Regions from separate parts of the Ideonella sp. genome, predicted to be linked through region 3. Evidence: predicted binding sites of a transcription regulator. Region 3 holds the regulator's gene; each other region holds the start of a gene.
The links. Region 3 encodes LexA, which represses DNA repair genes until DNA is damaged. Its sites were predicted from a motif close to ACTGTATNNNNATACAGT; they were not measured.
Positions count from the first base shown of each region.

Region 1: a site for LexA is predicted at 7,228-7,245, ahead of recA (recombinase RecA). Genes of this name have one in related genera too.
Region 2: a site for LexA is predicted at 1,688-1,705, ahead of ACE3SG_RS17480 (putative DNA modification/repair radical SAM protein). Genes of this name have one in related genera too.

Region 1 is NZ_JAYSDQ010000004.1:130,070-139,781, reverse strand. It holds gene mreC (rod shape-determining protein MreC) at 1-409, shown strand, start outside; gene mreD (rod shape-determining protein MreD) at 435-953, shown strand; gene mrdA (penicillin-binding protein 2) at 961-3,075, shown strand; gene rodA (rod shape-determining protein RodA) at 3,072-4,226, shown strand; gene ACE3SG_RS07080 (hypothetical protein) at 4,387-4,803, shown strand; gene ACE3SG_RS07075 (sensor histidine kinase) at 4,817-6,271, opposite strand; gene ACE3SG_RS07070 (response regulator transcription factor) at 6,434-7,105, opposite strand; gene recA (recombinase RecA) at 7,309-8,358, shown strand; gene ACE3SG_RS07060 (RecX family transcriptional regulator) at 8,385-8,954, shown strand; gene ACE3SG_RS07055 (DUF2889 domain-containing protein) at 9,087-9,698, shown strand.
Region 2 is NZ_JAYSDQ010000013.1:56,222-65,933, forward strand. It holds gene purH (bifunctional phosphoribosylaminoimidazolecarboxamide formyltransferase/IMP cyclohydrolase) at 25-1,605, shown strand; gene ACE3SG_RS17480 (putative DNA modification/repair radical SAM protein) at 1,712-2,977, shown strand; gene ACE3SG_RS17485 (UdgX family uracil-DNA binding protein) at 2,993-4,513, shown strand; gene ACE3SG_RS17490 (glucokinase) at 4,531-6,450, opposite strand; gene ACE3SG_RS17495 (alpha-1,6-glucosidase domain-containing protein) at 6,526-9,174, opposite strand; gene ACE3SG_RS17500 (alpha-amylase family glycosyl hydrolase) at 9,474-9,712, shown strand, end outside.
Region 3 is NZ_JAYSDQ010000009.1:184,432-194,143, forward strand. It holds gene ACE3SG_RS14100 (2-oxoacid:ferredoxin oxidoreductase subunit beta) at 1-148, shown strand, start outside; gene ACE3SG_RS14105 (nuclear transport factor 2 family protein) at 158-637, opposite strand; gene ACE3SG_RS14110 (nuclear transport factor 2 family protein) at 671-1,132, opposite strand; gene ACE3SG_RS14115 (hypothetical protein) at 1,303-1,755, opposite strand; gene ACE3SG_RS14120 (helix-hairpin-helix domain-containing protein) at 1,848-2,189, opposite strand; gene lexA (transcriptional repressor LexA) at 2,216-2,893, opposite strand; gene ACE3SG_RS14130 (asparaginase) at 2,996-3,937, shown strand; gene ACE3SG_RS14135 (esterase-like activity of phytase family protein) at 3,921-5,276, opposite strand; gene ACE3SG_RS14140 (organic hydroperoxide resistance protein) at 5,376-5,801, opposite strand; gene ACE3SG_RS14145 (MarR family winged helix-turn-helix transcriptional regulator) at 5,848-6,324, opposite strand; gene ACE3SG_RS14150 (hypothetical protein) at 6,471-6,887, opposite strand; gene ACE3SG_RS14155 (hypothetical protein) at 6,979-7,266, opposite strand; gene ACE3SG_RS14160 (CaiB/BaiF CoA transferase family protein) at 7,274-8,506, opposite strand; gene ACE3SG_RS14165 (hydroxymethylglutaryl-CoA lyase) at 8,503-9,498, opposite strand; gene ACE3SG_RS14170 (IclR family transcriptional regulator) at 9,564-9,712, shown strand, end outside.

The DNA of each region.
Region 1 (9,712 bases), on a different contig from region 3:
GCGGGTCTACCCGTTCTCGGCCGAGGTCACGCTGCTGGTCGACAAGGACGCCGCGATCCCGGTGATCAACACCCGCACCCAGCACCGCAGCGCGGCCTTCGGTAACGGCGACGGCAGCACGATGGAGCTGCGCTTCGTCGGCGGCAACGACGACGTGCAGGCCGGCGACGTGCTGACCACCAGCGGCACCGACGGCGTCTACCCGCCCGGCCTGCCGGTGGCCAAGGTGGCGGCGGTCGACCGCCGCGCCGACTCGGCCTTCGCCCGCATCGCGCTGGCCCCGGCCGCCTTGCCCGACGGCGTGCGCCACGTGCTGGTGCTGGAGCCGCTGAGCGTGCAGCTGCCGGCCCGGCCCGAGCCGCCGCCGGAGCCCGAGAACGCGCGCACGCGCCGCGGAGGCCGGCGATGATCCAACCCTCTCTGGGGGCGACACCATGATCATGCCGCGCGGCGACCAGCTGCTGCTGCCGGTCAACCCGCTGTTCCTGTGGTTCACGCTGTTGCTGGCCTTTGCGCTGAACATCGTGCCGATGGGCCGCAGCGCCGCGATGCCCGACCTGGTGGCCTTGACGCTGGTGTTCTGGAACGTGCACCAGCCGCGCCGCGTGGGCATCGGCTGGGCGTTCCTGTTCGGGCTGCTGATGGACGTGCACCAGGGGGCACTGCTGGGCCAGCATGCGCTGGCCTACACGGTGCTGAGCTACCTGGCGATCATGGTCCACCGCCGCCTGGTGTGGTTCGGCCTGCTGCAGCAGATGCTGCAGGTCCTGCCGCTGTTCTTCGCTGCGCACGCGGCCTCGCTGATCGTGCGGCTGATCGTCGGCGACAGTTTCCCGGGCTGGACGCTGGTGCTCGCGCCGCTGGTCGAGACCGCGTTGTGGCCGGTCGCCAGCGCGCTGATGCTGGCCCCGCAGCGCCGCCCGCCCGACCCGGACAAGAACCGCCCGCTGTGAGCCCGGCGTGACGGAGTTAAAGGACCTTGCACGCGAGCTGGACCGCTTCCGGCTGCGCATCCTGGCCGCGGCGCTGTTCGTGCTGCTCGGCTTCGGCCTGCTGACGGCGCGGCTGGTCTACCTGCAGGTGATCCGCCACGACGAGCTGTCGACCAAGGCCGAGGCGAACCGCACCGCGATCGTGCCGATCGTGCCCAACCGCGGCCGCATCGTCGACCGCCACGGCGTGGTGCTGGCCAACAACTACACCGCCTACACGCTGGAGATCACACCGAGCAAGGTCGACGACCTGGAGGCGACGATCAACGGCCTGGCCGAGCTGGTCGACATCCGGCCCAGCGACCGGCGCCGCTTCAAACGCCAGCTCGAGGAAAGCAAGAGCTTCGAGTCGCTGCCGATCCGCAACCGGCTGTCCGAGACCGAGATGGCGCGCTTCATCGCGCAGCGCTTTCGCTTCCCGGGTGTCGACATCAAGGCGCGGCTGTTCCGCAACTACCCGCTGGGCGAGACCGGCAGCCACCTGATCGGCTACATCGGCCGCATCAACCAGGCCGAGAAGCTGGCGATGGAAGACTGGGAGGAAGAAACCCAGGCCAACTACCGCGGCACCGAGTACATCGGCAAGCTCGGGCTGGAGCAGTCGTACGAGAGCGAGCTGCACGGGCGCACCGGCGTCGAGCAGGTCGAGACCTCGGCCGGCGGGCGCGCGGTGCGCCGGCTCGACAGCAAGCCGTCGACCCCGGGCAACACGCTGATCCTGTCGATCGACATCAAGCTGCAGGCCCTGGTCGAGCAGTTGTTCGGCGATCGCCGCGGCGCACTGGTGGCGATCGACCCGCGCAATGGCGAGGTGCTGGCCTTCGTCTCCAAGCCGACCTTCGACCCGAACCTGTTCGTCGACGGCATCGACCAGGAGAACTGGTCGGCACTGAACGAGAACATCGACAAGCCGCTGCTGAACCGCGCGATCCGCGGCACCTACCCGCCGGGCTCGACCTTCAAGCCGTTCATGGCGATCGCGGCGCTGAACTCGGGCAAGCGCGCCGCCAGCACGGTGATCATGGACAACCTGACCTACAGCTTCGGCGGCCGCACCTTCGGCAGCCCCGAGACCGACCGCGCCGGCCCGAAGGACATGCGCGCGGCGATCGTGACCTCCAGCAACGTCTACTTCTACAGCCTGGCCAACGAGATGGGCGTGGACCTGATCCACGACCAGCTCGAGCCGTTCGGCCTGGGCCGCAAGACCGGCATCGACATGGAAGGCGAGCTGACCGGCGACCTGCCGTCGACCGAATGGAAGCGCCGGCGCTTCAAGAAGCCGGAGCAGCAGAAGTGGTTCCCCGGCGAGACGATCTCGCTGGGCATCGGCCAGGGCTACAACAACTTCACGATGCTGCAGATGGCCACCGGCGTGGCGACGCTGTCGTCCGGTGGCCAGCGCTTCAAGCCGCGCCTGGTGCACGAGGTCGAAGACATGGTCAGCGGCGAAAAGCGCAGCATCTCGTCGCAGGCGCTGGAGCCGATCCCGTTGAAGCCCGAGCATGTGTCGGTGATCCGCGATGCGATGAACGGCGTGACGATCGCCGGCACCTCGGCACGCGTGTTTGCCGGCGCGGCCTACCAAAGCGGCGGCAAGACCGGCACCGCGCAGGCGGTGGGCGCCCGGGCCAACGAGAAATACAGCGCGGCCCGCATGGCCGAGCATCTGCGCGACCATTCGCTCTACATCGCCTTCGCGCCGCTGGACGAACCGCGCGTGGCGCTGGCGGTGATCGTGGAAAACGCCGGCTGGGGCTCGGGCGCCGCCGCGCCGATCGCCCGCCGGGTGCTGGACTATCTGCTGGTGGACCAATACCCGAGCGAAGAGGACATCGCGCTGGTGCGTGAAGGCAAGGGCGTGGCGCCGATCGGCACGCCGCGCAAGCCGGCCGACGTGCCGCTGCCCAGCGGCGTGAGCGCCTCGGTGGCGATGGGCCTGGTGGCGGCGCCGGACCCTGCCGCCAGTGCGGCCAGCGCGGCCAGCGCGGCGGGCGCGGCCTCGTCGGCGCCGCGGGCGGCGCTGCCGTCAACACCGCGGCCTGCAGCGGCGTCGGCCACCGCTTCCGGAGGCCAGCGATGAGCGTGGTGATCGAACGCCGGCCCCTGTGGCAACGCATCCTGCCGGTGTTCTCCGGCTTCGACCTGCCGTTGCTGCTGGGCCTGCTGGTGCTCGGTGGCCTGGGCCTGCTGACGATGTACTCGGCCGGCTACGACCACGGCACACGCTTCGTCGACCATGGCCGCAACATGCTGCTCGCGCTGATGCTGCTGTTCCTGGTCGCCCAGGTGCCGCCGCAGCGCTTGATGCGCGTCGCCGTCCCGCTGTACACCGTCGGTGTCGTGCTGCTGGTCGCCACGGCCTTGTTCGGCGTCACCAAGAAGGGCGCGACGCGCTGGCTCAACATCGGTGTCGTGATCCAGCCCAGCGAGCTGATGAAGCTGGCGATGCCGCTGATGCTGGCGTGGTGGTTCCAGAAGCGCGAGAGCCAGCTGCGCACGCTCGACTTCGCGGTGGCCGGCGCACTGCTGCTGGTGCCGGTCGGTCTGGTGGTCAAGCAGCCGGACCTGGGCACCGCGATCCTGATCCTGTCGGGCGGGCTGTACGTGATCTACTTTGCCGGCCTGTCGTGGAAGCTGATCCTGCCGGTGTTGCTGGCCGGCATGCTGGCGATCGGCGCGCTGGTGTTCTCGGCCGACCAGATCTGCCAGGACGACGTGAAGTGGCCGCTGTTGCGCGACTACCAGAAGCACCGCGTCTGCACGCTGCTCGACCCGACGACCGACCCGCTGGGCAAGGGCTTCCACATCATCCAGGGCATGATCGCGATCGGCTCGGGCGGCCCCACCGGCAAGGGCTTCATGAAGGGCACGCAGACGCACCTGGAGTTCATCCCCGAGCGCACCACCGACTTCATCTTCGCCGCCTATGCCGAAGAGTTCGGCCTGCTCGGCACGCTGGGGCTGATCGCCTGCTTCAGCTTCGTGCTGATACGCGGCCTGATCATCGCGGCCGAGGCGCCCACCGTGTTCACCCGGCTGCTCGGCGGCGCACTGACCCTGAGCTTCTTCACCTACGCGATGGTGAACATGGGGATGGTCAGCGGCATCTTGCCGGTGGTTGGCATCCCGCTGCCGTTCATCAGCTACGGCGGCACCGCGATGGTCACGCTCGGCCTGGCACTGGGCATGTTGATGTCCATCGCGCGCAGCCGGCGGTTGATGCAAAGCTGACGCGCGTCAACCGCGCGCACCTTACACAACTTACACCCCATGAGTAGGGGAGAGCTTTCGATACGTCTGGTCACTAGACTGCGCCGCGGCATGGCAGACGGTGCGCAACGGATGTCAGGCCGACAACATACCAACCATTGACTTTCGGAGCACTCACTACATGTCCAAGATCATCACGATCGCCGCTGTCCTGCTGGCCACCGCCGGCGCTGCCCAAGCCGCCAAGATCCCCGCCAACATCAAGTTCGACGGCTACTGCGACGGCTTCACCAACCTGACCGTCAACGGCGGCTACGTGACCGGCCAACGCGACTTCACGAACTGCGGCACCTACACGCCCGACGCCGTGATGGGCCCGACCGGCAAGCTGCTGGCCGGCAGCCTCGTCAAGGGCTACTCGCTGACCGAAGCCAGCGCCGTGCAGTTCGGCACCACCTACGGCTGGGTCGTCAACACCGACGGCACCTGGTCGGTGTACGCAACCGAATCCGGCTCGCTGATCAACAGCGGCACCTGGTCTGCCGGCTACCCGCTGACCGGCGCCAAGGCCGACGGCAAGGTCTCGACCGCCAAGTGATCACGTTTCGGCGTTAGGCCGGTGAGGCGCTGACCGGTCCGGACCGGCTCGGTGCCTGCACCGGAAAGCGCACCGTGAACACCGTCCCCGGCCCCCCGGCCGGGGACCCCGCCGAGGGCCGGGCCTGGTCGATCGTGACCGTCGCCTGGTGCTTGTCGGCAATCTCTCGCACGATGGCCAACCCCAGGCCGCTGCCATCCACGTTCGTGCCCAGCGCACGGTAGAACGGCTGGAACACCAGCTCGCGCTCCGCTTCGGCAATGCCGGGGCCGTTGTCTTCCACCTGCAGCACCAGCACCTGGCCGAACGGGTCGGGCGTCACGCGCACGGTGACGGTGCCCCCTTCAGGCGTGTACTGCAGCGCGTTGTCGACCAGGTTGCGGATCATCTCGCGCACCAGGATCGGCTGGCCGCGCAAGCGCGGCACCGCGTCGCCGCTGACCTCGGGGCCCTCGTAGCCCAGGTCGATGCGCTTGTCCATCGCCTTCGGCACGAAGTCCTGCACCGTGTCCACCGCCAGGCGCACGAGGCTGAAATCCTGCGCCTTGCGCGCCGATTCTTCGTCTTCTGCACGGGCCATCGCCAGCAACTGGTTGACCATGTGCGCCGCGCGCTGGCTCGAGCGGGCAATCTGCTGCAGCGAGCGCTTGATCGACTGCGCGTCGCCGGCGCCACTGTCGATCTCGCGCTGGGCCAGCTCGGCCTGGGTGCGTAGCCCCGCCAGCGGCGTTTTCAGCTGGTGCGCCGCGTCGGCCAGAAAATGCTTCTGCGTCGCCATCGACTGGTCGAGCCGGGTCAACAGGTCATTGATCGCGCGCACCAGCGGCGCCACCTCTTCGGGCACATCGTGCTGGTCGATCGGGCTCAGGTCGTGGCTCTGGCGGCGCTGGATGCGCTGCTGCAGGTGGCTCAAGGGTGCGATGCCACGCGCCAGTGCAAACCAGACCAGCAGCACCGCCACCGGCAGGATCACGTACTGCGGCAGCAGCACGCCCTTGATGATCTCGGTCGTCAGGCGGCTGCGCTTTTCCATCGTCTCGCCCACCTGCACCAGGCCGATGCGCAGCGGCTCGCCCGGCGCCGGCACCAGCCGCAGGCTGGCCACACGCACCGGCTCGTTCTGCACCGTCTCGTCGCGAAACTGCACCTCGCCGGCGGGCGGTGCCAGGCCGGCATCGGTGTCCGGCGCCGGCAGTTCGCGGTCACCGGCCAGCAGCTCGCCCTGTTCGCCCAGCACCTGGTAGTAGACGCGGTCGACATCGTCGCTGCGCAGCAGCGCCGCCGCCGGCTCGGGCAGGCGCAAGGCCTTGTCGTGCGGCAGGTTGGCATCGGCGGCCACCACCTGGCGCGCGATCATGCGCGTCAGCTGCGCGAGGTCGCGATCGTAGGGGCGGGCGGCGATGTTCTGCGCCACCAGCCAGGTCAGGGCCGCGCTCATCGGCCACAGCAGCAGCAGCGGCACCAGCATCCAGTCCAGGATCTCGCCGAACAGCGACCGTTGCTCGCGGGAGTTGGCCTTGCTCACGCCGTCAGCATAAGGCCGCTCGCGGGCGCCCGCGCAGCCAACCGGCCGGGCCAAAGCCGCACGCGCCGCTTGACATGGGCCGCGCTGCGCGCACCCCGGGCGCCGTCAGCTCTGGATCTTTTCGAGGCAGTAGCCGAGGCCGCGCACGGTCGCGATGCGGATCGGGCCTTGCTCGATCTTCTTGCGCAGGCGGTGGATGTAGACCTCGATCGCGTTGTTGCTGACCTCTTCGCCCCATTCGCACAGGCGAGCCACCAGCTGGTCCTTGCTGACCAGCCGGCCGGCGCGCTGCAGCAGCACCTCGAGCAGGCTGATCTCGCGCGCCGACAGCTCGATCATCTGGTCGTTGATGTAGGCGACCCGGCCGGTCGCATCGAAGCTCAGCGGGCCGTGCTTGATCACGCTGGACGCCGTGCCCAGGCCGCGCCGGGTCAGGGCGCGCACGCGCGCTTCGAGCTCTTGCAGCGAAAAGGGCTTGGCCATGTAGTCGTCGGCGCCCAGGTCCAGGCCCTTGACGCGCTGCTCGACCGAATCGGCCGCCGTGAGGATCAGCACCGGCATGCTCGAGCCGCGTGCCCGCAGCTTGCGCAGCACCTCCAGCCCATGCAGGCGAGGCAGGCCGAGGTCCAGGATCACCAGGTCGAACTCGTGCGAGGCGAGGGCGGCGTCGGCCTCGCTTCCACTGGCCACGTGGTCCACCGCGTAGCCCGCGCCCCGCAGCGAGCGCAGCAGCCCATCGGCCAGCACCTGGTCATCTTCCGCAATCAGAATGCGCATCGGCCTTGTCTCCTTGGCAGGCGGCTCTTGGGCTCGCCCGAACGCTGCGTGTCGGCACCGTCACGGTGATTCTAGGGAGCCGCCCTGTCCCCTGCTTGACGGCCGACAAGGCTCGAAAATCCACTGTACAGATATCCAGCTTCTGACATAATCGGCCCCACTTTGCTGACTACCGATCGACCCGAATGAGGAGGCCCGCCACCATGGATGCACCCGTGAAAAACCTGAACACCGAGAAGTCCAAGGCCCTGGCGGCCGCACTGGCCCAGATCGAAAAGCAGTTCGGCAAGGGTTCGATCATGCGCCTGGGCGAAGGCGAGGTGATCGAAGACATCGAAGTCGTCTCCACCGGCTCGCTGGGGCTGGACATCGCGCTGGGCGTCGGCGGCCTGCCGCGCGGCCGGGTGGTCGAGATCTACGGCCCCGAATCGTCGGGCAAGACCACGCTGACGCTGCAGGTCGTGGCCGAGATGCAAAAGAAGGGCGGCGTGGCCGCCTTCATCGACGCCGAGCATGCGCTCGACATCGGCTATGCGCAAAAGCTCGGCGTCAACCTGCAAGAGCTGCTGATCAGCCAGCCCGACACCGGTGAGCAGGCGCTCGAGATCGTCGACTCGCTGGTCCGCTCCGGCGCGGTCGACCTGGTGATCGTCGACTCGGTCGCGGCGCTGACGCCCAAGGCCGAGCTCGAAGGCGAAATGGGCGACAGCCTGCCCGGCCTGCAGGCCCGCCTGATGAGCCAGGCGCTGCGCAAGCTGACCGCCACGATCAAGAAGACCAACACCATGGTCATCTTCATCAACCAGATCCGCATGAAGATCGGCGTGATGTTCGGCAGCCCCGAGACCACCACCGGCGGCAACGCGCTCAAGTTCTACTCGTCGGTCCGGCTGGACATCCGCCGCATCGGCTCGATCAAGAAGGGCGAAGAGATCATCGGCAACGAGACCCGCGTCAAGGTCGTCAAGAACAAGGTCTCGCCCCCGTTCAAGGAAGCCGAGTTCGACATCCTCTACGGCGAGGGCATCAGCCGCGAAGGCGAGATCATCGACCTGGGCGTGGCCGCCAAGATCGTCGAGAAATCGGGCTCCTGGTACGCCTACAACGGCGAGAAGATCGGCCAGGGCAAGGACAACTCGCGCGAGTTCCTGCGCGAGAACCCCGAGCTGGCGCGCGAGATCGAAAACAAGGTCCGCGAAGCGATGGGCGTGCCGCTGCTGGGTGACGCCGGCGCAGAGGCGGCCGCCAAGTAAGGCGCCCCCGCCGCGGTGAGGGTGGCGTGAAACGACCACCACTCAGCCTGAAGGCACAGGCCTTCGCGCTGCTGGCCCGGCGTGAACACAGCCGGGCCGAGCTGCGCAGCAAGCTGCTGGCCCATGCCCGCAAGCGCGCGCAAGCCCTCGCGGCGCTGGCTGCCGCCAACGCTGCGCTCGGCCCACGCGACCCGTGGGACACGCCCGACGAAGCCTCGCCGGCCCTCTTTGCCGAAGCTGAAGACGCCGAAGCCACGGCCAGCGAAGTTGACGCCTTGCTCGACGAACTCGAAGCCGCCCGCCACCTGAGCGACGCGCGCTTCGCCGAAAGCCGCATCCACGCCCGCGCCAAGCGCCAGGGCACGGCCCGCATCAAGCAAGAACTCGCCCGCCACGGCGTCGAGATGGACCCCGACACCGCACGCCAGCTGCGCGAGACCGAGCTGGCGCGGGCACGCGACGTGTGGCGCCGCAAGTACGGCGGCGAGCCGGCCACCGAGCCGGCCGAGCGGGCACGCCAGATGCGGTTTCTCGCCGCGCGGGGTTTTGCGGGCGATGTGGTGCGCCGCGTGGTCGGCGGCCGCGACGACGAATAGGCCGCCCCGCCACCGGTTCGACCCGTTGCGGCCACCACGTATGCTGCATTGCAGCACGCGTGCTACAGTGAAATGTTGCCCGCCGTGCTCCCCGACCCAGGGGCGGCCCGAGGGCACCTCCGCTGTCCCGCCATGCCGTTGCCCCCCGCCGACCCTCAACGCCAGCTCAAGCACCAGCGTTCGATCCAGGTCCAGGCCTATGCGCGCAGCGATGGCCTGTGGGACATCGACGCCTTCGTGCTCGACACCAAGACCCGCCCGACCGGCAGCCCCGGCCGCGAACGCCCGGCCGGCGCACCGATCCACGACCTGCACCTGCGCATCGTCGTCGACACCTCGTTCAACATCGTCGCGGCCGGCGCCGAATCGCTGGCGATGCCGTACCCCGGCCATTGCGACCAGCATGGCGACCGCTACGCCGCCTTGACCGGCTTGAACCTGATGCGCGGCTTCAAGCGCGCCGTGCGCGAGCGCCTGGGCGGCGTGCACGGCTGCACCCACCTGACCGAGCTGGCCGACGTGCTGCCTACGGCCGTCGTGCAGGCCTTCGCCGGCGACGTGCTCAAGGTCCACCCGGACAGCGACACCCAACCCTTCCAGCTCGACCGCTGCCATGCGCTGGCGGCCGACGCTGAAGCCGTGCGTCTGCACTACCCCCGTTGGTACCGTCAGCCCGGTGCCAACAAACTGACGCAAAATCCGACGCCGGCATCCGGACCGGCCGCCGCCGGCGGCGGCGACTGAGCCTCACGCCCACG
Region 2 (9,712 bases), on a different contig from region 3:
TTTCCATTGATCGCACCCACCACCATGGCTGACCTCACCGCTCTGCTCTCGGTCTCCGACAAGACCGGCATCGTCGACTTCGCCCGCGCGCTGCATGCGCAAGGCATCAAGCTGCTGTCGACCGGCGGCACGGCCAAGCTGTTGGCCGACAACGGTTTGCCGGTGACCGAGGTCTCCGAGATCACCGGCTTTCCCGAGATGCTCGATGGCCGCGTGAAGACGCTGCACCCGCGCGTGCACGGTGGCCTGCTGGCGCGGCGTGACGTGCCGGCCCACATGGCCGCGCTGAAGGAGCACGGCATCGGCACGATCGATCTGCTGATCATCAACCTCTACCCGTTCGCGCAAGCCACGGCCAAGGCCGACTGCACGCTCGACGACGCGATCGAGAACATCGACATCGGCGGCCCGGCGATGCTGCGCGCCGCGGCGAAGAACTGGCAGGACGTGGGCGTGGTGATCGATCCCACCGACTACCCGCAGGTGCTGGGCGAGCTGCAGGCCGGTGGCCTGCAACGCGCCACCAAGTTCATGCTGGCCAAGAAGGTGTTCGCGCACACCTCGGCCTACGACGGCATGATCACCAACTACCTGACCGCGCTCGAAGCCGGCTCGGAAGACAAGACCGCCGAGGTGCCGACCAAGGCCGAGTACCCGCAGGTCTTCAACCTCCAGCTGCACAAGGTGCAGGGCATGCGCTACGGCGAGAACCCGCACCAATCGGCCGCGTTCTACCGCGAAGCCAAGCCGGCCGCCGGCACGCTGGCGCAGTGGACGCAGATCCAGGGCAAGGAACTCAGCTTCAACAACATCGCCGACGCCGATGCGGCGTGGGAATGCGTGAAGGCCTTCGACCAACCGGCCTGCGTGATCGTCAAGCACGCCAACCCTTGCGGCGTGGCCGTGGGCGCGACGCTGCTCGAAGCCTACGAGAAGGCCTTCAAGACCGACCCGACCTCGGCCTTCGGCGGCATCATCGCCTTCAACCGCCCGCTCGATGCCGACGTGGTCGAAGCGATCAACGCGCGCAAGCATTTCGTCGAGGTCGCGATCGCACCGGCGATCACGCCGGCCGCGCGCACGGCCTACGCGAGCAAGACCAACGTGCGCCTGCTCGAAGTGCCGATCAGCCAGCAGTCGAACCCGCTCGATTTCAAACGGGTGGGGGGCGGCATGCTGCTGCAATCGGCCGACAACATCGACATCGTCGGCGAGCTCAAGGTCGTCACCAAGAAGCAGCCCACGCCGCAGCAACTGGCCGACCTGCGCTTCGCCTGGACCGTCGCGCGCTTCGTCAAGAGCAACGCGATCGTCTTCTGCAAGGACGGTATGACGATGGGTGTCGGCGCCGGCCAGATGAGCCGCCTCGACTCCGCCCGCATCGCCAGCATCAAGGCCGGTCACGCGGGCCTGACGCTGCAAGACACCGCCGTGGCCAGCGACGCCTTCTTCCCGTTCCGTGATGGGCTGGACGTGGTGGTCGACGCGGGCGCGAGCTGCGTGATCCACCCGGGCGGCTCGATGCGTGACGACGAAGTGATCGCCGCCGCCGACGAGCGCGGCATCGCGATGGTGCTCACCGGCACCCGCCACTTCCGGCACTGATCGCGCCTTCGGGCCCGCCGCCAAACGCCGCCACCGTGCGGCGTTTTTTCATGGGCCTGATGCCCACGGCCGCAGCGCAGATACTGTATTTATGTACAGTATTGTCATGGAGCTGCTGGACAAACTCGCCGTGCTGGCCGATGCGGCCAAATATGACGCGTCCTGCGCGTCCAGCGGCAGCGTCAAGCGCGATTCGAGCGATGGCCAAGGCCTGGGCTCGACCGATGGCATGGGCATCTGCCACAGCTTCACGCCCGACGGCCGCTGCGTCTCACTGCTCAAGCTGCTGCTGACCAACCATTGCCAGTACGACTGCCTGTACTGCGTCAACCGCGTCAGCAGCAACGTGCCGCGCGCCCGCTTCCGCCCCGACGAAGTCGTGCAGCTGACGCTCGATTTCTACCGCCGCAACCTGATCGAAGGTTTGTTCCTGTCCAGCGGCATCATCCGCAGCCCCGACTACACGATGGAGCAGTTGGTCGAGGTGGCCCGCTCGCTGCGGGAGGACCATGCTTTTCGCGGCTACATCCACCTGAAGACGATCCCCGATGCGGCGCCTGAACTGCTCGCGCGCGCAGGCCGCCATGCCGACCGGCTCAGCATCAACCTCGAGCTGCCCACCCCGGCCGGCCTGCAAGCCCTCGCGCCGGAGAAAGACGCCACCGGCATCCGCCGCTCGATGGCGCGCATGCATCTGCTGATCGAAGATGCGAAGCAGGCCGCCGCGCCTTTGGCGCCCCGAGCCGGCGCATCGTTGAAGCCGGCTCGGGTCGCACCGCCACGTTTCGCCCCGGCGGGCCAGAGCACCCAGATGATCGTCGGCGCCGACGCGGCCGATGACCGCACCATCCTGGCGACCAGCCACACGATGTACGCCAGCTACGGCCTGAAGCGCGTGTACTACTCGGCCTTCAGCCCGATACCGGACGCGTCGAAGCAGCTGCCGCTTCAAGCCCCGCCGCTGGTGCGCGAACACCGGCTCTACCAGGCCGACTGGCTGATGCGCTTCTACGGCTTCGACGCCGACGAGATCGTGCCCGCATCGAGCGGCCTGCTGGCGCTCGAGGTCGACCCGAAGCTCGCCTGGGCGCTGGCGCATCGCGAGCGCTTCCCCGTCGACATCAACCGCGCGCCGCGCGAGCTGCTGCTGCGGGTGCCTGGCCTGGGCGTGCAGACGGTCGAGCGAATCCTGCAAAGCCGTCGCGTGCGCCGGCTGCGCAACGAAGACCTGAAGCGCCTGCGCGTGTCGCTGAAAAAGGTGCTGCCCTTCGTGGTGACGGCCGACCACACCCCGCGCCGGCAACTGGACGACCCCGCATTGGCCCACCGGTTGGCGCCGGTGCCCGCCCAGCCGTCGCTGTTCGACGCCTGAGGCCCCGCAAGCCCGATGCAGACCATCCTGCTGCACGATGACGCCGACGTGGACGGCTGGCGGCGCGAGGCCCGCGCGCTGCTGCGCGCCGGCGTGCCGCCCGAGCAGGTCGACTGGCAGGTGCGGCCCGCAGCGCCTGGCGGCACCCTCGGGGCGGCCGAATCGCACTTCGATGCAGACACGGGCAAGTACCGCACGGCCGACACCTGGCGCCCGCCGGCCGGACTCTTCGACGAAGCGCCCGCCGGCGTCGCCACCCCTGCAACGCCGGCCCGCCCGATCGACACGCCGCGCGTACCGCCCGCATTCATCGAGCTGGCCGACGCGGCCTTGCTGCACTACGACCCGCAACGCTTCGGCCTGCTCTACCGCCTGCTCTGGCGCTTGCAGCAGGAACCCGCCTTGCGCAACGACCCGCTGGATGCCGACTGGATGGCCGCCGCCGCCCTGGCGCGCCCGGTGCGCCACGAGCAGCACAAGATGCGCGCCTTCGTGCGATTTCATGAGCGGGCCACGCCCGACGGCCCGCAGTTCGTGGCCTGGTTCGAGCCGCGGCACCACATCGTCGCGTCGCAGGCCGACTTCTTCCGGCGCCGCTTCGCCAGCATGCGCTGGGCCATCTTCACGCCACGCGCCAGCATCTCGTGGGACGGCGAACGGCTGCACCACGGCGGCCCGGCGCGGCGGGCGGACATCCCGCTCGACGACGACAAGCAGGCGCTGTGGCTGGCCTACTACGCCAGCATCTTCAACCCGGCCCGCCTGAAGCTGCAGACGATGGCCGGCGAGATGCCGCGCCGCTACTGGCACAACCTGCCCGAGGCCAGCCTGATCGGCCCCTTGGCCATGGCCGCCGCGCAGCGCACCCAGGCGATGGTCGACCGGCCCGCCACCGCGCCGCGCCGCCATCGTCCCGCGCAGGCTTTGCCGCCCATCGTCGCCGCCGATGCCAACCCGGCAGATGCACTGACCACGGCCCGGGCCGCCGCCTCAAGCTGCAAGGCCTGCGCCCACGGCCTGCAGGCCACCCAGCTGGTGTGGGGCGAAGGCCCGCGGCAGGCCCGCGTGATGGTGGTGGGCGAGCAACCGGGCGACCAGGAAGATCTGCAGGGCCGGCCATTCGTCGGCCCGGCCGGCGAGCTGCTGGCGCGGGCGCTGGCCGAAGCCGGCGTCGACCGCGCGGGCCTGTATCTCACCAACGCGGTCAAGCATTTCGGCTTCGAACTGCGTGGCCGCCGGCGAATGCACAAGACGCCGGGCCAGCAAGAGATCCTCGCCTGCAACGGCTGGCTGCAGCACGAGATCGACGCGGTGGCGCCGGACCGCCTGGTGGCGCTGGGCGCCACGGCGGCCCAGGCCCTGCTGGGCAAGCGCGTCGCGATCGAACGTGAACGCGGCCAATGGCGGCGGCGAGCCGACGGCCGCCCGGTGCTGGTGACCTGGCACCCCGCCGCGCTGCTGCGCATGCCGGCCGAGCGGCAGGCGTCAGCGTGGCGCCGGTGGGTCGACGACTTGGCGCAGCTGCGCAGCAGCTGAGCTGCGCGCCGTGCTCGTCAGCGGCTGTGCGACGTCAGTTTCGCCAGCGACGACGACGCGCCGGCGCTTGGTGATCCGATGCGCGCCTTGTCGCCATCCACGGCGGCGTCGGCCTCGGCCTCGACAGCGCCTTCGCCATTCGACGTGACCAGCAATTGGTCGTCGTCGAGCACCTGGCGCCGCATCGCCACGCCCACCGCCAGGATGTCGATCACCAGCAGGTGCAGGATGCGGGTGACCATCGGCAAATGGGTGGTCACGTCTTCGGGGTAGTCGATGATCAGCGCCACGTCGGCGCGCTTGGCCAGCGGTGACTGGCTGGCGGTGATGGCGATCACCGCGGCGCCGCGTGACTTGGCTTTTTCGACCACCTCCAGCAGCTCGGGCAAACGGCCGCTCGCGCTGATCACGACCACCACGTCTTTCGGCTTCAGCACGCCGGCGGCCAGCATCTGCAGCCGCGGGTCGGTGTAGGCCATGCTCGGCAGGCCAAAGCGCAGGAACTTGAACTGCGCGTCCATCGCCACCACGCCGTAGTGGCCGAGCGCGTAGAAATCGATGCGCTGCGCATCGAGCAGCGTCTCGATCGCGCGGTTGATCATTTCGCGGTTCAGCTGGCTGCGCACCTGCAGGATCGCCGACGCGGTGTTGCCCAGCACCTTGCTGCCGAGCTCCAGCATCGAGTCGTCGGTGGTGACCTGGGTGTGCGTGATCGGCACCGTGCCGGTCAGGCTGCTCGCCAGCCGCAACTTGAAGTCCGACAGGCCTTCGCAACCGAGCGAGCGGCAGAAGCGGATCACCGTCGGCTGGCTCACCTGCGCGGCCTTGGCGATCTCGGCGATCGGGTCGTTCAGCACCGAGCGCGGGTGCGCCAGCACATGGTCGGCCACGCGCAGCTCGGCCGGCGTCAGCTCGCCGCGCGCACGGCGGATTTGCGTCAGCACCGCCGAGGCCGGCGCGCTGCTGATCGTGCGCAGCTGCGCTTCGAGAATGGCCGACGCGCCGATGAAGGTCGCGTGCTCGGCCGTGATCACGAAGGTCGGGATGTCTGACAGGTAGCGGCTGAAGCGGCCCTTGTCTTCGAACCGGTCGCGAAACGGCGAGCGGTCGAAATACGAGCCCAGGCGCGGCACGATGCTGCCGCCGATGTAGATGCCACCCAGCGCCCCCAGCGTGACCGCCAGGTTGGCCGCCGCAGTGCCGAGCAGCGCGCAGAAGACCTCCAGCGTGTCGACGCACAGCTTGTCGGTGCCGTCGAGCGCACGCTGCGTGATCTCGGGCGCGCTCAGGTTGTCGGCCTTTTCACCGGCGTGGTCGGCCAGCGCCTTGTGCATCAACTCCAGCCCGGGGCCCGACAGCAGGCGCTCGAACGACACATGGTCGTACTGTTTCCAGGCATGGCGCAGGATCGCGATCTCGCGCTCGTCGCGCGGCGAGAAGCTGGTGTGGCCACCCTCGGAGCCGAGCGAGATCCAGCCATCGCCGGCCGGGATCAGGCCCGACACGCCCAGGCCGCTGCCCGAGCCGAGCAGCCCGATCACGTTCTGCTTGCGGGCATTGCCGCCGCCCACTTGGCGCAGGTCTTTCGGCCCCAGCCGCGGCAGCGCCATTGCCAGCGCGGTGAAGTCGTTCAGCACGACCAGCGTTTCCAACCCCAGGCGCTGGCGCATCTGCTCGATCGAGAACTGCCAGTGGTAGTTGGTCATCCGCACCTGGTCGCCTTCGACCGGGTTGGCGATCGCCACCGCGGCGTGCTGGATCTGCGTGCCGGCCGGCAAGGTGGCGACGTAGGCGCTGACGGTGGCGTGGAAGTCGGCGTGGTCCGCGCAGCGCAACGAGGCGATCTGCGTGAACTCGCCCTGGGCCACCTCGAGCGCGAAGCGGGCGTAGGTGCCGCCGATGTCGGCAATCAGCCGGGGGCTGTCGAACGATGCCATGGGGGACGATTTGCGCGGTGCGCCTGGCGTGAGGTGGGCCATTATCGAGCGCTTCATGGCCAGCCTCGCTCGGTGCTACCCGCGCACGAAAACCACCGCGGTGCGCGGCGGGATCGTGAAGCCGCCTGACGCGGCGTCGACACGGGCTTCGCGGGCACGCAAGTCCGCCGCGCCACGCCGTGCCTGGGCCGGGTGCAGTCGCCAGGCCGCGCCCTTCGCCAGCTCCGGCAGCATCAGCGTCTGCGCCGTCTCGGCCACGTTGACGAAGTACAGCAGCTCGCCGAAGCGCGCGTCGGCGCGGCCCGCCCCGTCGAGCCGGCCCACCAGCACGGCCGGGTTCTGCTGCGGACCGCTGTTCGGAAAGCTCAGGCGTTGCCGCACCTCGGCCGCGTCGCGCAAACGAAACAGCGGCGTGCTGGCACGCACCGCGAGCAGGTCACGAAACGCGTCTCGCGCCCAGGCGATGTCGCGCGGCTTGGGCGGCAGCGTCTTGTCGGCCAGCAGCGGCTGAAAGACCGGCCAGCTGCTCTGGTTGTCACGCTGCGGCGGCAGGCCGGTGCCGAAGTGGTTGGTCTGGTACGACCAGTCGAGGCGGTTGAACCAGTCGCCCGAGTCGTAGCTGTTGCGGTCGAGCGACTTGCTGCGCAGCGTGTCGATGCCGGCATGGAAGTAGGCCACGCCCTGGCTGAACAGGTTGATCGCCGCGGCCAGCATCTGCACCCGCGCCCGCTCGGCGCCGGTGGTGTCGTGCGGCAGCTTCAGCGCGTTGTTGTCGAACAGCGTCTGGTTGTCGTGGTTCTCGACATAGTTGACCACCTCGCCCGGCTCGCTGGCATAACCCGCCGGTTGGCCGGCATAGTCGATCTGCTCGAGCCGCCGGGCCTGGCCCTGCCAGGTGAGCATCTCGTAGTCGCGCAAGGTGCCGGCCAGGCCGATGCGCACCTGGTCGGCCAGGCGCATCGCCTCGTCGCGCGGGCCCTCGGCCGCCCCGTTGACATAGCCCTTGCGCGTCACCAGCGCTTCGCCCTCGTCGCCGGCCGAGCCTCCACGCACGGCGTCGCGGCCGCGGTCGCTGAAGGTGCCGATGCCGCTGCCATTGAGCGACAGCTGCGAGGCCTGCACGAAGCGTCGGCCATCGGCCACCTCGCCGAAGTTCCAGCCCTCGCCGATCAGGTTCACGTGGCGGCCGGTGGCGGCGTTCACCTCGCGCTGCAGCGCCTGCATCGCCGCGCGCGGCTGGTGCGCCATCAGGTCGAAGCGGAACGAGTCGATTCGGTACTGCGTGGCCCAGAGCTTGACCGAATCGGTCATCAGCTTGGCCATCATCGCGTGCTCGGTCGCGGTGTTGTCGCAGCAGGTCGAGCGCTCGACCACGCCGTTCGCGTCGAGCCGGTGGTAGTAGCCCGGCACGATGCGGTCGAGCACCGCCTTGGCGTGCTGCCCGGCCGCGGCGGTGTGGTTGTAGACCACGTCCATGCCGACGCGCAGGCCGGCGCGGTGCAGCGCCATCACCATCGCGCGGAACTCGCGGATGCGCACCGCACCATCGGCCGGGTCGGTGGCGTAGCTGCCCTCGGGCGCGCTGTAGTGGAACGGGTCGTAGCCCCAGTTGAAGCAGTCGCGCGCCGCATCGGCCATCACGGAGGCCTGCTGGGCCGGGCTGTCGGGCGCGGCGCTCGGCACCCGCGGGACCACGCAGCCCCGCTCGGGCACCGTGGCCAGGTCGAACACCGGCAGCAGGTGGATGTCGGTCAGGCCCGCCTGGGCCAGCGCGCGCAGGTGCCGCATGCCGCGCGACGCGGTGTCGGTGAAGGCCAGGTACTTGCCGCGGTGCGCAGGCGGCACGCTGGCATCGCTGGCCGAGAAGTCGCGCACATGCAGCTCGTAGACCACCATGTCGGTGTTGGCCTGCACCTTGTCCGGTGCACGGTGTGCGTCCCAGCCCGCCGGTTTCAGGCGCGCATCGTTGAGGTTGGCGATGTAGGCGCGCTGCGAGTCGGTCGTCAGGCTGACGGCGTAGGGGTCGGTCACGCGGTTGCGCACCCAGCCGGTGCCGGGCACGAACACGTCGACCAGGTAGCGGTAGTAGCGGCCGCGCCAGTCGGTGGCCTCGGTGTGGCGCCAGGCACCGGTCGCGTCGTCACGTTGCAGCATGCGTGCGGCCTCGGCGTGGCCGCTGCCGCGCGGGTAGACGCACAGCGTGACGGCCCGCGCGGTCGGCGCCCACAGCTCGAAGCGCGTCGCCTGGGCTTGCACCGTCACGCCGAGCTGCGCCAATTGCTGCGCCGGCGCGTACAGATCGTCCAGCAGGGCCGGCAGCTGAACCGATGTCGCATCGAGCACCGTTGCATCGGCGGCTTCGTGCACCAGGGCCCACTGGCCGCCGATCAACGCCGGCAGCTGGGCTGCATCGTCGGCCGCCAGCCGCAGCCGCGCGCCGGCGGCCAGGTGCTTGAAGCGTGGGGCCGGCTCGGCCGCCTGGGTGGCGCCGAGCACGAACGCCGCATCGGCACCCTGCACCGCCTGCCCCTTGGCCAGCACCAGCCGACCGCCGGCACTGTGGACAAGCCGGAAGCGGCTGCCGGCAACGGCGCCGGCGTCGGCCCCCGGCCATTGCAGCTGCTGCCGATCGAGCCACACCGCGCGGGCATCCGCCGGGCCGGCCGAAGGTTGCAGCACCGTCTGCCCATCGGCCACGTCGCAGTCGGCTTGCACGGCGTTCATGGGCGAGGCGCCGGTGGCCCACGCCGGCGCGAGCGCCAGGCCGGCCATCCAACAGATCAAGGTGGCACGCCGGATCGGCGCGCGTCGTCGGGTCGTCAAAGTGCTTGCTCCATGCCACGCGGCGCCGTCGCGCGACGGCAGTTTGCACAGTAACAAAACTACATCATTGGTGCACTCATGGATTCCACTGCCATGAAGAATCCTCTATCCTGGCCTCTCGATTGCCGTCGCATACCTCGTATCTTTACTACATCGCGCCGATCCTCGCCGGGCCCGGCGCGTGCCTTCTTCAGCACCCCATGAACCCGATTCTTCGTCTTGGCCGCGCCGGGCTCGCCGCCTTGCTGGCCGCTGCGGCGGCCGCCCAGGCCCAGCCGGTCGACCTGAGCCCGGTCCCGTTCCAGCCGACGCCCAGCGCCTTGCCCGAAGGCTGGCAGCACGGCGCGTTCATGGAGATCTTCGTTCGCGCCTACCAAGACAGCGACGGCGACGGCATCGGCGATCTGCGCGGCCTGACCTCGCGCCTGGACTACCTGAA
Region 3 (9,712 bases):
CGTCTCGGGGCTGCTGTACGTGGACCCGGATGCGAGCGACCTGCACCACGCCCTGAAGACCGCGGCACGGCCGCTCAATGCGCTGGCCGAGCCCGAGCTGTGCCCGGGGGCCGCGGTGCTGGCCAAGCTGAACGCCGGGTTGCGCTGAACCTGGGCGTCAGGGTTTCGCCAGGCGCGTGATCTGCACGCTGACGATCTTCCACGCGCCGTTCTGCCGGGTGTAGATGTCGATGTAGCGGTAGTGGCTGGTGAACGGCTTGCCGTCCCAGCTGCCGGTCATGTGGGTGCGGCCGCTGAGCAGGGCGGTGTCGCCGTACTGGCGGACTTCGAAATCCTCGACGGTGTACGGGTCGATCTTGAGCTTGGGCGACATCAGGCCATCGACGAACGAGGCCTTGGTCTCGATGTCGGCATCGCCATCGATCTGGCGAAAGTCATCGGCCATGTTGGCCTCGATCGCGGCGCGGTCCTTGCGCACGATCGCTGCGTCCCATTCATTCGATTGCCGGGTCAGGTGGGCCAGGTCGGCAGCGTTCGGCGCGGCGGCCAGGGCGGGCTCAGCGAGCGTCAACGCCAGGGCGCCGAGCAAGGTGGCGGCCAGGTTTGCCAGCGCGGGGCGGCGGGGCAGGTGGGTCATGCGTTGGCGACGGGATGGATGGTCAGTGAAGCATCAAGGTTCGGGGATCGTCGTCGACTGGCCCGACACGCACAGCCAGTGACCGTCGCGCCGCACGAACACGTGGCTGAAGCGGGCGCTGTAGGTGATGACGCCGGTCGGCGCGCGGGCCACCAGGCGGCCGATGAACACCGCCGTCTCGCCCAGGTCCAGCACGCGGATCTCGTCGGTGCTGAACTTCTGCGCCGAGCCGCCCTTGGCAAAGACCTGGAACAACTGGCTGCGGTCGATCACCTGGCCGCTGCCGTCCACCGCGACGAACTCGGGCGCGTAGATGCGGCCCAGTGTGGCGAAATCCTGAATGCGGATCGCCTCCTGGCGCTGGTCTTCGACGGCGCGCAATTCCTCTTCAGTGGTGGCCGCCGCGGCCAGCGCCGGCAGGCAGGCCATGCATGCGGCCAGCAGCGGCCGGGCGAATCGGCGGGGCAACGAGGCGAGCGAGAGTCCGGCGGTCATGGCAGCACCCGGCAGCGGTGGGAGTTGCGCACTATAGGCGCTGCAGTGGGCCCGCGTGGGCGCTGCGCCGGGCCTGCCGGGCCTGTGTTCAGCCGTGTTTGTCCAGCAGGCGCAGGTTGCGAAAGAACGCGGCGTGCTTCACCCGGTGCGCGCCGTTCGCGGCTCAGGCGTCAGGCAAACGCCTTGGCATTGTTGGCGGGGTCGCCCAACAGGTCGTCCAAGGTCGCCACGAACTCGGGCGGGATCTCGGCCATGCCCGGCCGCTTGTCGCCCAGCCAGGCGGTGAGCCGGGGCTCGACGATCTCGATCGGCTCGTCCACATAGCTGCCTTCGGCGTGTTCACAGGCCCTGGCGGCGTTCTTGAACTTGAACTGTTCGAGCCATTTGCCGCCGCCGGCAGGCGGGTACTTTTCGAACGCCCGAAACTTGTAGCCCAGCCAGTACGAGCGCAGGCCCTTGGGCTCTGCGCGCACCTCGAACACGTAGATGAAATTGCCCAGCGCGGCGTTCGTGGCTTCGGGCTCGCTGGACGTGTACGAGTATGGGGCCTTCCTGACCTGTTTCATGACCTTCGAAAGAGGTCCGAGGTCGCCGACGATGTGTTTCACTGCGAATGCGGTCATGGGGCGGGCAACCTTGTAGGTGACTGACGTGGAAAGGCAAGGGCCATGGTACGTCTTGTGTCGCCTGACGCCCCACGCGTGGGGCAGATCGCTCAGCTGTGCACCGGGTCGTGCACCTGCCCATGCAGCTGCTTGCGCTCGGCGGTGTAGGCCCACCAGGGCTTGGGGGCGGCGCCGTTCATGAAGTCGACGATCGCCATGAAGGTGTCGAGCACGCAGGGGTCTTGCCGGTGGCCGGTGGCGCGCTCGAGCCGGCGGTACAGCGCAAAAGCGTCTTGCCCGCGCAGGTCGGTGGGGTGGTGCAGGCCGAGCAGGCGCAGGTCGCCGGCCATCGCGGGGCCCACGTTGGGCAGCTGTTCCAGCGTCTGGCATTCGCCGGCCGAGGCGGCCTTGGGTGCCTTGATCTGCCGGACTGGTGACGACGTGCGGCTCACTGCGACATCCTTCGACGGTCAGGGGCTCAGAACAGCATGTGCTGGCGCACCAGCCCCACGGCGACGCCCTCGATCGCGAACTCGACGTCACCCGGGGCGATGATGATCGGCTCGAAGTCGGGGTTCTCGGGCAGCAGCTCGATCGTCTGCTTGGTGCGGTGCAGGCGCTTGACGGTGACCTCGTCATCGAGCCGGGCGACGACGATCTGGCCGTTGCGGGCTTCGGCCGTCTTCTGCACCGCGAGCAGGTCGCCGTCCATGATGCCGGCGTCGCGCATGCTCATGCCCTTGACCTTCAGCAGGTAGTCGGGCCGGCGCGGGAACAGGCTGGCTTCGAGCACATAGGTCTGGTCGATGTTTTCTTGCGCGAGGATGGGGTTGCCGGCGGCCACCCGGCCGACCAGCGGCAAGGTGAGTTGGGCCAGGCTCGGCAAGGGCAGCGAGAATTGCTTGCCGCGGGCCTCGTTCAGGGCCCGCAGCGTGCCGGACTGCAAGCGGATGCCGCGCGAGGTGCCCCCCACCAGCTCGATCACGCCCTTGCGCGCCAGCGCCTGCAAGTGCTCTTCGGCCGCGTTGGGTGAGCGAAAGCCCAGCTCGGCCGCGATCTCGGCGCGGGTGGGTGGGGCGCCCGTGCGCTCGATCGTGGTTTGCACCAGGTCGAGAATCTGCTGCTGGCGGGCGGTGAGCTTGGGGCTTTCGATCATGGCGGCTTGGCGCCAGACCGCCCTCGCGAGTGAAAACTAGCGCGAGAACGGTACGGCTGAGGTTGCATCCAGTATCTGTATTTTTATCCAGACATGCAAGAAATGCAAAACAAATCGGGACAAGCACCGTTGATCGTCATCCTCGCCACAGGCGGCACGATCGCCGGCTCGGGTGACGACGTCGGCTACGTGGCCGGCCAGGTCGGCGTGAAAGAGCTGGTGGCCGCGGTGCCGGCCCTGGCCGACCGGCCGCTCGAAGCCGAGCAGGTCGCCCAGGTCGACAGCAAGGACATGAGCCACGCGATCTGGCAGACGCTCGCGGCGCGCGTGGCGCACCACCTGGCGCGGCCCGAGGTGGCGGGCATCGTGATCACCCACGGCACCGACACGCTGGAAGAAACCGCCTACTTCCTGCACCGGGTGCTGTCACCCGCCAAGCCGGTGGTCTTCACCGCGGCGATGCGGCCCGTGACCTCGCTGCAATCCGATGGCCCGCAGAACCTGCTGGACGCCGTGACGCTGGCCGCCCACCCGGGTGCCAGTGGCGTGCTGGCGGCGCTGCATGGCCGCGTGCACGGGCCGGTGGATGTGCGCAAGGCCCTGCCGTTCGCGCTGGACGCGTTCAGCTCGGGCGAGGCAGGCCCGGTGGCGCTGATCCAGGAGGGGCAGGTTCGCCCGCTGCGGCCGTGGCCGGCGTGTCAGGCGCTGGGGCTGGACACGATCGCGTTCCAGGCATCGAGCTGGCCGCGGGTCGACATCGTCGTCAGCCACGCGGGGGTCGACGGCGTGGTGGTCGACGCGCTGGTGGCCGCCGGTGCGCGTGGCCTGGTGATCGAGGGCACCGGCAACGGCACGGTGCATGTGTCGCTGCTGGCTGCGGTCGAGCGGGCCCAGGCTGCGGGCTTGCCGGTGCTGCGCGGCACCCGGTGCGCGGGCGCCGCGGTGGTCGGGGCGCCGGCCGGCGCGCTGCCCTCGGCCGGCGAGCTGTCGCCGGCCAAGGCGCGCGTCGAGCTGCTGTTGCAGCTGCTCAGTTCTGCAGCTTGAACTTCTGCGGCTCGTAGGCCGAGCCGGCCAGGTCTGCGTCGTCGAAGGCGAAGACGAAGAACTGGTTCGGGTTGGCCAGGCCGCCCGGCGCCACCGCCAGAAAGTCGTTGTCGTTGGCGACGTACAGCGTGTGCTTGGTGACGCCATCGACCACCACGTCGTCGCCGAAGGCCATGCCTTCGAGCTTGGCGGGGATCTGCGCGTCGCCGATGCCGGCGGCGTTCAGCGCGGCGCGCAGGTCGACGAACAGCGTCTTCGCCGGCGCCTTGGCCAGCAACGCGGTCGCGCCTTCGAGGGCGCTCACGTCCTCGGCGCCGGCCAGGTCGACCTTCCAGACCTGCTTGACGACGGCGACCGAGTTGTCGCCCAGGCCCTTGCCGTCGCGCTCGAGCACCAGCAACTCGTGGCTGTTCAGCGCGAGGATCTCGCTCGAGTTGTAGGCCTTGTTCAGCGCCGGGATGAAGTTGTCGTAGGCGTACTGGCTCACCGCGCCGGTGGCGATGTCGATCTTGACGATGCGGTTGGCGCGGCCACCGTCACCGCCGTCCTGGATCAGCGGGCTTTGCACGAAGCCGAACAGGGTCTTGCCATCGGGCGAAATCGCCAGCCCTTCCATGCCCTTGTTGGCCACCCGGCCGCGGGTGTTGCCGCTGATCTCGGTTGCGCCCAGGGCCGACTTGGTGGCCACCGCGAAGGTCGACTCGGGCAGCGCGAACACGCGGGTGCGCTTGCCGGTCTCGCGGCTGAACTCGTAGACGTAGGGGCCGTATTCGTCCGACACGTAGACATGCTTGCCGTTGCGCGACACGCGGATGCCTTCGGGGTCCAGGCGCGCGTCCATCGGGCTCAGCGAGCCGGTGTCGCCGTCGAAGTTGTCCGAGCGGCCGCTGAAGTACCGCACGCCCTTGTGGTTGTTCGGCGGCACGGCCGGGCCGTAGACGAGGGCCTCGCGTGCATACAGCAGCGTGGTGCCGGTCAGCTGCGGCGTCAGCGTGAAGGGCAGGGCACCGTCGGCCACCGGCGACAAGGCCAGCGTCAGCGTGTCGAAGCGCGGCACCCAGTTGGTGGTGTTGTCGACGAAGTCGTTCCAGGTCGTGGCGTTCGGGCCGCGGTCGGGGATGGCGACGAAGGTGTTGCCGCCGGCCCAGGCCAGGCCAGATCCGAGGCCGCCCAGTAGGTTGGCGGGCACGCCGTTTTCCAGCGTGTGGGTCAGGCCCGACAGGTCGCTGCCATCACCGGGCAGGCTGCCCTTGGCGATCAGCGTGACGGCGGCATGAGCGGGTGCGAAAACGGCGGCGCAGGCCAGCGCCACGGCGCCGACGATGGTCTTGTTCAGCATGAAAAAAGCTCCTCGGGTCGATACAACCCGAGGAGCTTCGCGAAGGCGGGTGACGCTGTCGTGACCCGTGCATGACGGGCCGGTGACAGCGCTGAGGCCTTAGACCACCGTCAGCGTGACGTCGATGTTGCCGCGCGTGGCGTTCGAGTACGGGCACACCTTGTGGGCGGCGGCGACCAGCGCTTCAGCCGCGGCGCGCTCCATGCCCGGCACGGTGATGGCCATCGCCACCTGGATGCCGAAGCCGCCGGTGATCGGGCCGATGCCCACGTCGGCCGTGATCGACACGTTGGCCGGCAGGGCGATCTTCTGGCCCGCGGCAACCGCCTTCATCGCGCCGATGAAGCAGGCCGAATAACCGGCCGCAAACAGCTGCTCGGGGTTGGTGCCCGGGCCGCTGTCGCCGCCCAGTTCCTTCGGCGTGCTCAGGTTGAGCTCGAGCCGGCCGTCGTCGGACTTCGAGGTGCCGGCGCGGCCGCCGGTGGAGGTGGCGTGGGCGGTGTACAGAACCTTGTCGAGAGCCATGGTGTCTTCCTTGGGTTTGATGATGGTCGGGGGAGGGATCAGGTGCTCAGGCCGCGGCCTGGGCGATGTTGTCGCGCAGCGACTTCAAACGCTGCGTGAGCGAGGAAACTTCGTCGAGCTGGCAATCGGTGGCGCACAGCACGTGTTGCGGGATGGCCTGGGCGCGGGTCTTCAGCGCGCGGCCTTCGGCGGTGAGCTGGATCAGCACGCGTCGCTCGTCGGCCGCGTCGCGCAGCCGCTGCACCAAGCCCGCGGCTTCGAGGCGCTTGAGCAGCGGGGTCAGCGTGCCCGAGTCGAGCGTCAGCCGCTCGCCGATCGCGTTCACGGGTTGGCCGTCTTCCTCCCACAGCACCAGCATCACCAGGTACTGCGGGTAGGTCAGGCCCAGTGGCGCGAGCAGCGGCTTGTACAGCTTGGTCATCGCCAGCGAAGCCGAATACAAGGCGAAGCACAGCTGCATGTCCAGCGCCAGCCACGAGGCGGGGGTTGGGCTGGTTGTGCGGGGCTTGCGGCTGTTCGTCATGGCCGTAACTGTAGCGAGCAATTTAATTGCACACAATTTAAATGGTCTTTCGGCCATCGCCGGCGATGGCGGCGCGGCGCGATCTCAGGTTCGGGTGGGGCGGGGTGCCTGCTGGCGGCGCGGGCCGGCGTGGCCGCGCCGCGGCGTCAGTTCACGACCCTCAGCACGCGCTGGTCGTCTTCGCTCAGGTAACACTGAACGGTGACCTGGCCCAGGCTGCGGCCTTGCGAGTCGATGCGCGACAGCGTCACGGCATACAGGTGCGCGGCGACCGATTGTTTGGCGTACTGGATCACCTCGGTGCCTGCGGTTTGAACGCTGTCGATCTGGGCGCTGCCGCCCTGCGCGCTCATCGAGGCGATGACCCGTTGCCCGCAAACCTGGCCCGGCGAGCCGCCGCCACCCGCGGTGGGGACCGCGGCACCGGGCACACGCACCGTGGTGGCATCCGTGCCGCAGGGCTTCTGGCTGAAGGTGTTGCCGCAGCGGTAGAGCTGCTCGGCGCTGGCCAGGGCTGGCAGCACAAGCAGCAGCAGACTGGCGCGTTGAAATAACCGGTTCATTTCGATCCTCCCTCGATGTCGAGGGAGCATAGCGCCGGCGCCGTGCCTGTCGAATCCCCCCACGTGGGGGAGGCCCAGCAAAGCATGGAGGTCAGATGTCGAGTGTGTAGACCACCGCGGCCGCGCGCTCGGCTTGGCTGTGGCCTTCGAGGGCGTGGTCCCATTCGGGGGCTTCGGCGCCGCCGCCGGGCTTCAGGCGCTGGGTCATCACGGCGACCTCTTCCGAGCCGGCGTCGAACTCGGCGGCGAGCTCGCGCGCTTCGGTGAAGAGCTGCGCCACCGTGCTGCCGCCAGAGTCGATCAGCAGCAGGTAGCGCGCAGGCTTGCGGTGCGACGTGGCCGGGTGCTTGCCGTGGGCTTCGATGCCAAAGCTGTCCATGGGCTGATCATGCCACGCCAAGCCCGTGGCCGGGCCAGCGCACGATGCCCGCCTCATGCAGCGCGGCGATCTCGCCGTCGCGGTAGCCCAGCCCGCGCAGCAGCGCATTGGTGTGTTCGCCCAATGCGGGCGGGTCGCGCCTGACGGGCAGCCGTTCGCCATCGAGCGTCAGCGGCAGCAGCGCCGTGCGGGTGTTCACCGCCTCGCCGGCGCCGCTGCCATCGGCCGGGATCGTCATCGGCGCCAGCCCGCCGGTGGCCAGCAGGTGCGGGTCGTCGAACAGATCTTGCGGCTTGGTGATCGGCGCATAGGGCAGGCCGACGCGCTCGAAGCGCTGGCCGAGCTCGCCCGCGGAAAGATCGGCGAAGCGCTCGCGCAGCACCGGCAGCAGCCACTCGCGGGCCCGCACGCGGTCGTTGTTGCTGGTTAGCCGCGTGTCGGCCAGCAGGTCGTCGAAACCGAACTCGCGGCACATCAGCGCCCACTGGGTGTCGCTCACCGCGGCGAGGAAGATCTGCTCGCCGTCTCTCACGGTGAACACGTCGTACACGCCCCAGGCCGAGATGCGACTGGGCATCGGCGCCGCGGGCTGGCCGGTGACCGCGTACTGCAGCATGTGCTGCGCGACCAGGAACACGTTGTTCTCGAACAGCGCGCTTTGCACCTGCTGGCCGTGGCCGGTGCGTTCACGCTGCTGCAGCGCGGCCAGCACACCGATCGCGCCGAACATGCCGCCCATGATGTCGTTGACGCTGCTGCCGGCGCGCAGCGGCCGGCCTTCGGGGCCGGTCATGTAGGCCAGGCCGCCCATCATCTGCACCACCTCGTCGAGCGCGGTGCGGTGGTCGTAGGGGCCGGGCAGAAAGCCCTTGTGCGAGACATAGACGAGCCGTGGGTTCAGTGCCGACAACGCGGCGTAGCCGAAGCCCAGCTTGTCCATCGTGCCGGCCTTGAAGTTCTCGCTGAACACATCGGCGCCCGCGGCCAGCTTCAGCACGATTTCGCGGCCGCGCGCGTCTTTCACGTCGACCGCCAGGCTTTGCTTGTTGCGGTTGAACATGCCGAAGAAGCCGGCGCCCGAGCCGAGCAAGCGGCGTGTGTTGTCGCCCGCCAGCGGCTCGATCTTGACCACCTCGGCGCCCAGGTCGGCCAGGATCAGCCCGCAGGTCGGGCCCATCACCATGTGGGTGAACTCGACCACGCGGGTGCCGGCCAGCGGCAGGGTGGGGGCATCGCTCATTCGGTCTCTTTCTCGGCGGTGTTCAACAAGGTTTCGCGGGCCGGGCGGCGCCCATCGGCATAGGCAAAGCCCTTGGTCAGGCCGGCCTCGGGCGTCATGCCGTACAGCGCTTCGCCCGGCAGGCCCTGCAGCAAGGTGGCGCGCGCGGCGCCCAGGCGTTCGAGGTCGACGCCGGTGTCCACCCCCATCGCCTCGAACATGAACACCAGGTCTTCGGTCACGACGTTGCCCGACGCGCCGGGTGCATACGGGCAGCCGCCGAGGCCGCCCTGGGAGGCATCGAAGGTGCGTACACCGACATCGTAGGCCGCCAGGCAATTGGCCAGGCCGAGGCCGCGGGTGTTGTGCAGGTGGGCGGCACCGGCGTGCTCGCCCACGGCCGCGCGCAGGCGCTGGAACAGGCGCCGCACCTGCGCCGGGTTGGCCATGCCGGTGGTGTCGGACAAGCCCGCTTCGTCGACGCCCGCGTGCACCAGCGCCTCGGCCAGCCGCAGCACGTCGTCTTCGGCCACCGGGCCTTGCAGCGTGCAGCCGAAGGCGGTCGAGATGCCGGCTTCGACCACCACGCGCGGCGAACGCTCGCGGCACAGCGCCACGATGGCGCGCACCTCGTCGACCATCTGCTCGGGCGTCTTGCGCACATTGGCCAGCGAGTGCGCGGTGCTGGCCGATACCGGCACGGTCAGCTTGTGCACGCCGGCGGCCAGCGCGGCCTCGGCGCCGCGCAGGTTGGGCACCAGCGCCATCACCGTCAGCCCCGGGTGGCGCAGGGCATGGCGCACCACCTCGGCCACATCGGCCATCTGCGGCAGCAGCCGGGCGGGCACGAACGAGCCGATCTCGATCTCGCGCAGGCCAGCGCCGACCAGCGCGTCGACCCAGGCCAGCTTGGCGGCGGTGGGCATGGTGCGCGCCACGCTCTGCAGGCCGTCACGCGGGCCGACCTCGCTGATGAGGACGGACGGGCGGTCGGATGGGGGTGCGATTGACATCGTTTCAGTGTGTTCTGTAAGATAGAACATCGTTCTGTCAATTGAAATCATAAGCCCAGCCGACCATGCCGCGCAAGGCCGCCCAACCTGCTGCCGCCGATGAAGATGCCGCCCCCGGCGGCGCCGCCTCGGTCGACCGGGCGCTGAGCCTGCTGACGGCGTTTCACGCGGGCGATGCGGCCTTGTCGCTGGCCGAGCTGGCCGAGCGCACGCG